Regions from separate parts of the Pantoea sp. X-Soil-YNGN-785 genome, predicted to be linked through region 1. Evidence: predicted binding sites of a transcription regulator. Region 1 holds the regulator's gene; each other region holds the start of a gene.
The links. The regulator CRP, encoded in region 1, controls carbon source genes, mostly activating them, when cyclic AMP is high. The targets are predictions, from matches to a motif close to ATGTGANNNNNNTCACAT.

Region 1 (3,276 bases):
AGCACGCGCGCAATGCGGTTGAAGTGATAAAGACAGAAGTTACCCACCGGATTATCGGGGTGCTGATGGGCGATTTTCTCCAGCGCGCCGAGCTGTTTATCCATCGCAAAGCGGTCGGGTAACTGGTGATAAAGGATGTTATCCGCCAGTACCCGCAGTCGGGCCGAGATGGTTTTGGCATTCCAGCGGATCACCGCTTCAGCATGGCTCTGCTCCACCAGCTTTTGCACCTCTTCCGGGCGGTGCAGGCTGACCGAGATATGCTCCTGCAGATCGAGTGCCACCTGAAAAGCGCGCGTCAGCCGCTTATGGCTGTGATCGCGGCTTGCCGACAGCATGTGCATCTGCTGATAACAGGTGTTGATCAGATCGACCACTTTCTGCTGGTGAGCCAGCAGCGGCGGCAGCGCTTTTTCGGGATCGGTCAGCTGCGTCAGAAGGGTATATTTGGCGTCGCAGTAGTTGGCCAGCTCGCGGTAGATCAGGCTCAGGCTCTCACGCATCGGCTGCTCTTTCCACAGCCAGAACCAGAACCAGTTAAATACCCCATACCAGAGCGTGCCGCCGATATAGAGCAGCGGAGTGACATAGATGGGCATGCGGCCAATCAGGCTGAGGGTAAAGATGGCGGCAATAAGGGTGCCGGGCAGCAGGCGACCATGCAGCGGGCTGATCTCACCGGTGACGCCAAGCAGCAAAGGCATAGCGAAGAGGATCAGCGGCAGTGGAATCGCATGCAGGGTGAGCCACTGGATCAGAAAACTGCCGAGGGCAAACAGGCTGCCGCCTACAATCAGACGTTTGAAGAAGCGTTTATGCGGAGTATCAAGACCGGCGATATTGCAGCAGGCGGGCACTAACGAGAACAGCAGACCTTTTTGCAGGTCGCCAGCCAGCCAGCCCAGCGCCACCGGCAGACAGAGCACCAGCGTTTGTCGCAAGGCGTAGTTAACTTCAGGATGGTAAATGATTCGACGCCACATCGGCCCAACACAAACAATAACGGCGTGATGTTGCCATCACGCCGTGGATGACAGGAATTAGCGGGTGCCGTAAACGACGATAGTTTTGCCGTGTGCGGAGATCAGGTTCTGATCTTCCAGCATCTTCAAAATACGGCCCACGGTTTCACGTGAACAACCCACAATCTGGCCAATTTCCTGACGAGTGATTTTAATTTGCATGCCGTCGGGATGCGTCATGGCATCTGGCTGCTTCGCCAGGTTAAGCAGAGTCTGTGCAATGCGTCCGGTGACATCGAGGAAAGCGAGATTACCCACTTTTTCAGACGTGACCTGCAGGCGACGCGCCATCTGCGAGGAGAGTCGCATCAGGATGTCGGGGTTAACCTGGATCAGCTGACGGAATTTCTTGTAAGAAATCTCCGCTACTTCGCACGCGCTTTTCGCACGTACCCAGGCGCTGCGCTCCTGACCTTCTTCGAACAGGCCAAGCTCACCAATAAAATCGCCCTGATTCAGGTAGGAAAGAATCATCTCTTTGCCTTCTTCATCTTTAATCAGAACCGCGACGGAACCTTTCACGATGTAGTAAAGCGTTTCTGCTTTTTCACCTTGGTGAATCAGCGTACTTTTGGATGGATACTTGTGAATATGGCAATGGGACAGGAACCATTCGAGTGTAGGGTCTGTTTGCGGTTTGCCGAGAACCATTCGCTATTATCCTCTGTTGTAATCGTGCCCAAAATACAGGGGGCAGTTTTCCCTGTCAGGCGGTGAAAGCTTCAAGCGTTTCCTTTTCAGGAAATTATTCGGGCCGCATCAGGCGCAGTGCGCATCATTCTTCCCGGCTTCGCCATCGGGTGACGAAAAATATTTTCAGCACTGTTTGTAGCACAGCTTTTGCCGACTGTCTTCTGTTGTCTCGCTTCAGCTACGGGCGGATTTCTCTGGATTGCTGTTTACCAGGTGAAAGCGTACTCTGGCGACAAAACAGCGTATTCCGGAGCAAAAATCATGCAGGCAAGAGTGAAATGGGTAGAAGGGCTGACATTCCTCGGAGAATCCTCATCCGGCCATCAGATACTGATGGATGGGAATTCGGGTGATAAAGCGCCCAGCCCAATGGAGATGGTGCTGATGGCGGCGGGCGGATGCAGCGCGATTGACGTGGTTTCAATTCTGCAAAAAGGCCGCAACGATGTGGCTGATTGTGAAGTAAAACTGACCTCAGAACGTCGTGAAGAGGCGCCGCGAATCTTTACGCACATCAACCTGCATTTTATCGTGAGTGGAAAAGCGCTCCAGGATAAAGCGGTCTCACGCGCCGTCGATCTTTCGGCGGAAAAATATTGCTCTGTGGCCATCATGCTGGGTAAAGGTGTGACGATTACGCATAGCTATGAGGTGGTTGAGCTGTAGTCATTGCAGACCTGCTAACTTCACTTCCAGTGTCTGCTGCAGGTTGCTTTAAGACTGTGCCTGCGCAGAGAACCGGGTCAGATCGGAAAGACGCAAAAACCGCCATCCATGGCATGCTCGGCCCGCGCAATTACGCACCTCATCCCTGAGGTGCGTCCGTAGCCGGGCCAACGCGTTGCGTTGTTCAAAAACGCTCCCGGCGTTTTTGTCCCTGGCGCGGGACGCTTTCCTCTTCTGACCCGGTTCCCTGCGTGTTGAGCTTATCTATTGCTGTCAGATTCTTTGTGCCCATGGTTTGTCTGTAGCGGTCTTACTGAAACCGGATGCGGTTGCCGGACGTGAAGCGAAGGGAGCATACGCCTGTAGCAAAGCATAGCGGGCCAGGGATGGCGGTTTTGCATCTTTGCGAAAGGCGTATGCTCCCTGAAGCCTGCTCAGCAGTAAGCCTTTATCCGCAGAAAAGCCGGTTTGACATTTTTGCGAAAGGCATCTGCTATCTGAGGGTTTTTTGCTGGCCTCTTACTCAATCCGTTTACCTTCCATCAGCCGCTTCACCAGCGGGCCCATGATCAACTCCATCGCCAGCCCCATTTTGCCGCCAGGCACCACCAGCGTATTTATGTGCGAAATAAACGAACCCTGCAGCATTGCCAGCAGGTACGGGAAGTCAATGTCCTCCAGCCCCTGAAAGTGAATCACGACAAAGCTCTCATCCAGTGACGGAATGGCGCGGGCTGCGAACGGGTTGGAGGTATCAATGGTTGGAACGCGCTGAAAGTTGATATGGGTGCGTGAAAACTGGGGCGTGATGTAGTTGATGTAATCTTCCATTGAGCGCACCACGGAATCCATCACTGCTTCACGTGAATGACCGCGCTCGCCGGTGTCGCGCACC
Region 2 (3,276 bases), 150 kb from region 1:
CACCTCGCCCGATCCGTTTGCCGGTCTGGCCGACGCAGAGCTGCTGGCCTATGATGCGCCGGATCTGGATCTTTACCATCCGTGGGAAATTGACGCTGACCGCGCCATTGAACTGGCCGCGCAGGCGGAGCAGGCGTCACTGCGTGCCGACAAGCGAATTACCAACACCGAAGGCGGCAGTTTCAACAGCCACGTCGGCATTAAAGTCTTTGGCAACAGCCACGGAATGTTGCAGAGCTACTGCTCAAGCCGCCATTCGCTCTCCAGCTGCGTCATCGCTGAGCAGGATGGCAACATGGAGCGCGACTACGCCTATACCATTGGCCGTGCATTTGAAGATTTGAAAAGCCCGGAGTGGGTAGGAGCCGAGTGCGCGCGCCGTACGCTATCCCGTCTGGCCCCGCGTAAACTGCCGACCATGAAAGCCCCGGTAATTTTTGCCGCTGAAGTGGCGACCGGCTTGTTTGGTCATCTGGTTGGTGCGATCAGCGGCAGCAGCGTTTACCGTAAATCGACTTTCCTGCTGGATTCAATGGGTCAGCAGATTCTGCCGGAGTGGCTCACCATCAGTGAACAGCCACACCTGCTGAAAGGGCTCGCCTCTACGCCGTTCGACAGCGAAGGGGTGCGGACTCAGGCGCGCGACATCATCAAAGATGGCATATTGCAGACCTGGCTGCTGACCAGCTATTCCGCCCGTAAACTGGGTCTGACCAGTACCGGTCATGCTGGTGGTATTCATAACTGGCGCATTGCGGGTCAGGGCCACAGCTTTGACGACCTGCTGAAGCAGATGGGAACCGGATTAGTGGTGACCGAGCTGATGGGCCAGGGCGTCAGCGCCATTACCGGTGACTACTCACGCGGTGCAGCCGGTTTCTGGGTTGAGAATGGCGTCATTCAGTACCCGGTCAGCGAAGTCACCATTGCCGGCAATCTTAAAGAGATGTGGCACAACATGGTGACCATCGGTGACGATATTGAAACCCGCAGTAATATCCAGTGCGGTTCCGTGTTACTGCCTGAGATGAAGATAGCGGGCCAATAAAGATGAATTCCTGAAGCAGCCGGTTGGCTGCTTTTTTTTCATCACAATAAAAAGGAAGTAATGATGCGTAAGCATGTGATTGCAATGTTGTCGGCTTCTCTGTTGTTCTCCAGCGTCAGCCTCTATGCGGCAGATCTGGAGCAGGATATGGATACGCTCAATGCGAATCTGAAAATCGTTAAGAAAACGGACAGTGCGCAGGAGATGCAGCAGGCGTTAACCAAAATGCGAACCGCGGCGCAGGATGCCAAAAAGTCGACGCCCGATAAGCTGGAAGGTCAGCCTGCTGACAGTGCGCAGATCAAAGACTACCACGCGGGCCTTGACTCACTTATCGCACAGATTGACGTGGTCAGCGCGCTGGCGAAAGCTAACAACGTGGACGACGCAAAGCGCGAAGCCGCTAAATTTGATGACATCCGTAATACCAACCATAAGAAATTCCGCTAATCCGACCGCCGGTCAGCCCGACCGGCGGTTTTTACCATCACTTCTGCTTATCACCGCACCGTAAACCATCGCCCGGCAGTCTGGCTGCCGCACAACATCACCGCCTTGCGAGGCTAATGGCATCATTTTGCGCATTTTGCGACGCATATCGCACTAAGCGTGCAGCCTGCGATCTGACGCACAACCTTCACTTCAATTTCCACTTACTGCTGGAAATGTTGCCTCTCCACAGCCGGGGTGATGACCGCTAATTTATTTCTAACGCGAATTATCCGGTTTAACAGGAGTAGCAAGGTGAGCAATAACGGCGTCCCGGTGTATGAAGCGCCACCGGAGAAAGTGCAACAGCTGGCTGACAGCGTGATGACGCAGATTGCGGCGATCTATCAGCAGCATGGCATTCAGCCCAACGCGGTCCAGCAGCAGATGCTGCAATCGCATGTCGGGGCCATGGCGTCACGTTCGCTGAGCGGGGAGCCGCTGCCGGAAGTGGAAGCGGAGCTGTTTGAGGATATTCCGCCTGAAACGGTCGCGCTGGCGCAGCAGGTCGTCGACCTGTTCGGCAATCTCCCCCGCGAAGAGGCCTGGCTGCTGTCTGTGCATATTGAAGTCGCGCGATCAAATAACTGAAGAGGAACACACCATGGTAACAGTAGTGATTGGCGATCGTTTAGGTAAGGGCCAGAAAGTGGCGGCGGGCATCGAGAAAGCGGGTGGTCGTGCTGTCGTGGTGCCAGGCGTGGCCGCTGACATGAAGCTGGGTGACGTGATGAAGGCAGAAAACGCCGATTTCGGCATCTCGTTCTGCGGCAGCGGCGGCGCGGGTGCTATCACCGCGCAGAACAAATATGGCTACAAAGCCAAACACGGCATGCGTTCTGTTGACGAAGGCGTCACCGCCATCAATGAAGGCGCCACGGTGCTGGGCTTCGGCTTTATGGATAAAGAAGAGTTAGGCGAACGGCTGGTGCAGGCCTGGAACAAGAAGCACGGCAGCTGATTATGAAAGAACACTACGTTACCCAGGTGACGGTTGAGGGCAAAGGCGACACCAAAGCGAAAGCCTTTGCCGATGCCCTGAGTCGTGTGCAGAACCAGGTTCTGCGCGCGACGCAAAAAATTCTGCTGCGCATCGAACCTCAGGATGTCCGGGTGCTGCGCGCGCAGGAGAGCGTCAGAACCGAGAAGTTTCTCTTTTTCTTTCTGGCGCGCCAACGGCGGAGCTTCAGCGTGACGCTGGAGATCACCGTCAGCGTCACCGTTTTCGACACCGAGCAGGTGACGTTCACGGCGGCATCATAAAACAGAACCTGTTTACATCAGCCCGCCGTTTGCCCATTCCACTGCTGTAGCGATAGCGCGGCGGTCAGGCCGGGGCGATGCGGCGGCGCGGATAGGGCGGGTAAAAACGACAACAAGGTACAACAACATGTTTTTAATCATTTTGTTTAAGTCGTTGATCATTGGGGGCCTGGTAGGCGTCGGCGTTGGCGCGGGGGCTGCACGTATGTTCCACGCGCCCACCACCCAGGGCATGGGGGCGTTTCGTACGCTGGGCGAGCTGAACTCGTGTGAAGGCGATCCGGCATCTCATTTCTCCTTTGGTCTTGGCTTCTTTTTCAATGCCTGGGCATCGTCTGTCGCAGCCGGTTCATTCACGCAGGATGTGGACCATCGCATCATTCCAAACTGGGGTGCGGCTGCCCTGATGGTGAAGAATCGTAATGTGGCGGAGACGCTGCACGATCCGAAAAAAATGGCCATCGCCTGCGGCATCA
Region 3 (3,276 bases), 720 kb from region 1:
TCAGCAGCAACGCGGTGGATGTCCTGATCCACGGCATGCGTCGCAAACTCGATAACGACGTGATCCGTAATGTACGCGGACTGGGCTGGCGGGTTCCGGCGATATGAAACCTTTCCGCTTTATGCGCTCACTGCGCAATAAACTTCTCTCTACCCTGCTGATTATTCATCTGCTGATGATCGGCGGCGTCACCTGGTATTTCTTCAGCTGTTACGGCGATATGGTCGGTACCATGAAGGACGATCAGCTGGCAAAAATCGCTGATGCCTGGTCCACCAATAAACAGATGCCCGCCCTGATGCCGATGCTTATTGCACCTGACAAAGCAAAGAGCGCCTTTGTAGTTCAGCTCTGGGACGATCAGGGCCAGCTGCGGGCCAGTTCATGGCCGGAGTTGCAGGCCCCGCTGCAAAACCAGCGCGGTTATCACGATGTGCATGTGGGTCAGTGCGACGACTGTGAATGGCGTATTTTTTCCCGGCCCGGCATGCCTGGCAGCGAGATCAAAACGATTCAGGTGATGCACAACCTCAGCTACATGAAGGCCTCAATGGTCAAGCGGGCGCTGTCGGCGATCATTCCGATGATCCTAATGATGCCGCTGTCGCTGCTGGTGATCTGGCTGGTGGTGCGCAAGATCACCCGCGATCTGCAGGTCGCTTCGCGTCAGATTGCGGCGCAGGAAACCCATCATCCACACAATGTCTCACCGGAAGGCTTACCGGATGAGATCCTGCCGCTGGTAGCCGCTTACAACTCGCTGCTGAGTAAGCTGCGTGACGCCTGGTCGTCGCAGCGTCAGTTCCTGGAAGATGCCGCGCATGAGCTGCGTACGCCGGTAACAGCGGTGACGTTACAGCTGGAAAACCTGCGTCAGCATATTCAGCCGGGTGAAGCGAGCCGTCAGTTCAGCCAGTTGGAAGCGGGCGTCACGCGTACCCGTCACCTGGTCACGCAGTTACTCAATGTCTCACGTCAGGATGACCAGAGCGTGGTGTCCAGCGTGGAGCATATCGAACTTGAAGATCTGCTAAAAGAGAGCATTGAGCAGTTGATGGTGGTGGCGGATAAGCGCGGCATCGATATCGGCTTTAATGGCTCCACGCAGTATCGCCTGCAGGCCAGCCGTTCCGAGCTGCGCAGCCTGTTCGACAATCTGATAGGTAACGCCATGTTGCACACGCCGGAAGGTAGCCTGGTCGATGTGCTGCTGCATCGGGTCGCGGGCAAAACGGTGGTCGATATTGTCGATAACGGGCCAGGTATGCCGGAATCTTTTATCGAACGCGCATTTGACCGTTTTACCCGTTCGCCTGACGTGAAAGCGCAGGGCAGCGGGCTGGGACTCTCCATTGTGCGCAACGTCGCACAGAAACATCAGATTCACGTCGCCCTTTCCAATTGCCTGACGCCACAGGGTGCAATTTGTGGTTTGCAGGTTCGCGTCACTCTTCCCTGATCCCGCCTGTTTGATCACGAACCAGACAACGTAAACGGTTGCCTGGTTCCGTTCGATCCACGCCGTTATTGTGAAGTGCATCACATTTTAGCTGAATTGTAATGCAACACTTTTTGACAAACGTGAGCAAAATCTATTTTCTATCGATCTGTTACAGGCACGCTACGCGGGCTGAAGAACGGGTTGTTATTCGCTGTGAAACCCTCATTCCCATCAAGGGACCGATTTCTCTCTGACTGCGTCTGGTGTGCAGCGGTCAAAAGCATGTGGCTGATAATAATGAAATATAAAACGTTGATAGCAGGTGCCGTGCTGGCATGTTCATTGAGTGGTGCTGCGCAGGCCGCTGAAAGCGATCCGCAGTATCTCTCGGATTGGTGGCATCAGAGCGTTAACGTGGTAGGCAGCTACCACACGCGTTTCGGACCGCAGTTTAACAACGACGTTTATCTGGAATATGAAGCGTTTGCGAAGAAAGACTGGTTCGATTTCTACGGCTATCTCGACGTGCCTAACTTCTTCGGCGTCGGCAACAGCAATGCCAACGGCGTATTCGACCACGGTTCACCGATGTTTATGGAGATTGAGCCGCGCTTCTCTATCGACAAACTGACCGGCACCAGCCTGGCCTTTGGTCCGTTCAAAGAGTGGTATTTCGCCAATAACTATATCTACGATATGGGCCGCAACAGCGACAACCGCCAGAACACCTGGTATATGGGTCTGGGCACCGATATCGATACGCACAGCGATGTCGGCCTGTCGCTGAACGTCTACGCCAAATATCAGTGGGAAAACTACGGCGCGGCGAACGAAAACAGCTGGGATGGCTATCGCTTCAAGGTGAAATACTTCGTGCCTATCACCACGCTGTGGGGCGGTAATCTGGGCTATGTGGGCTTCACCAACTTCGACTGGGGTTCCGATCTCAACGAGAAAGGCGGTTCATCACGCACCAGCAACTCCATCGCCTCCAGCCACATTCTGTCACTGGGTTACGATCACTGGCACTTCTCTGCGGTGGCGCGTTACTTCCACAACGGCGGACAGTGGGCGGATGGTCAGGAGCTGAACTTCGGCAAAGGCCCGTTTGAAGTGAAATCGACGGGCTGGGGTTACTACCTGGTGGCGGGTTACAACTTCTGATAAAGATAACGGGCGGCTGAAAAAACCGCCCGTCACGCAGGAGATCTGGCCTGGAGCGTTGTCTCTCCAGGCCAGCTTTTGAGAGGCAGTTTTAGCAACTCAGTCCTGCATCTTACCTTCGGTTATTCCTGTGGCTTCTCAACGTTGATGCGCCATGGAATGTTGAACTTATCGATAAACATCGCGAATCCGTTCGACCAGAACGTCTCCTGCCACTCCGTTGTGACCTTGCCGCCTGCCGATAGTTTCTCAAACCAGGCTTTACCCTTTTCGACATCAGTAGTTGAAAGGCTGACCGCATAACCGGCATGTTCAGACGCGGGCGGCTTCTCGGTATTACCATCGCTCAACATCAGCTCACCGTCACCGATACGCAGTTGCGCATGCATGATCTTTTCTGGCGGCTGCGGCGCAGCAGACTGGTCGCCTACCTGCTCACCCTGATCCGGCATATCACCAAATTTCATTTTAGAGAGCAGCTCTCCCCCGGTCGCCTGCAGGTAAAAGTCGATAGCCTCTTCACAACGGCCATAGAGAAACAGATAAGGACTGACTTGCATCGTAACCTCTATTTGTCGGGTGGATTTTTTACAGTACCCCTATAGTGTAGACGATCGACTTTACTCCCTGAATTTACTGGCAATAACGCCGAAAGAGTTGCGCCATATAAC

Region 2: the regulator CRP is predicted to act here: its motif matches at 1,635-1,652, upstream of AC6I8E_RS16050 (glycine dehydrogenase).
Region 3: the regulator CRP is predicted to act here: its motif matches at 1,528-1,545, upstream of AC6I8E_RS01555 (nucleoside-specific channel-forming protein Tsx).

Annotation. Positions count from the first base shown of each region.
Region 1 covers NZ_AP035942.1:3,607,515-3,610,790, reverse strand. Annotated here, with positions in the region: gene AC6I8E_RS16870 (YccS/YhfK family putative transporter) at 1-983, opposite strand, end outside; gene crp (cAMP-activated global transcriptional regulator CRP) at 1,041-1,673, opposite strand; gene AC6I8E_RS16860 (OsmC family protein) at 1,977-2,381, shown strand; gene AC6I8E_RS16855 (phosphoribulokinase) at 2,901-3,276, opposite strand, start outside.
Region 2 covers NZ_AP035942.1:3,460,967-3,464,242, reverse strand. Annotated here, with positions in the region: gene pmbA (metalloprotease PmbA) at 1-1,048, shown strand, start outside; gene cybC (cytochrome b562) at 1,112-1,498, shown strand; gene AC6I8E_RS16050 (glycine dehydrogenase) at 1,793-2,128, shown strand; gene AC6I8E_RS16045 (SFCGS family glycine-rich protein) at 2,142-2,498, shown strand; gene AC6I8E_RS16040 (DUF4312 family protein) at 2,501-2,800, shown strand; gene AC6I8E_RS16035 (DUF4311 domain-containing protein) at 2,928-3,276, shown strand, end outside.
Region 3 covers NZ_AP035942.1:355,665-358,940, reverse strand. Annotated here, with positions in the region: gene AC6I8E_RS01565 (response regulator) at 1-107, shown strand, start outside; gene AC6I8E_RS01560 (sensor histidine kinase) at 104-1,459, shown strand; gene AC6I8E_RS01555 (nucleoside-specific channel-forming protein Tsx) at 1,739-2,605, shown strand; gene yjdN (VOC family metalloprotein YjdN) at 2,728-3,165, opposite strand; gene AC6I8E_RS01545 (LysR family transcriptional regulator) at 3,239-3,276, opposite strand, start outside.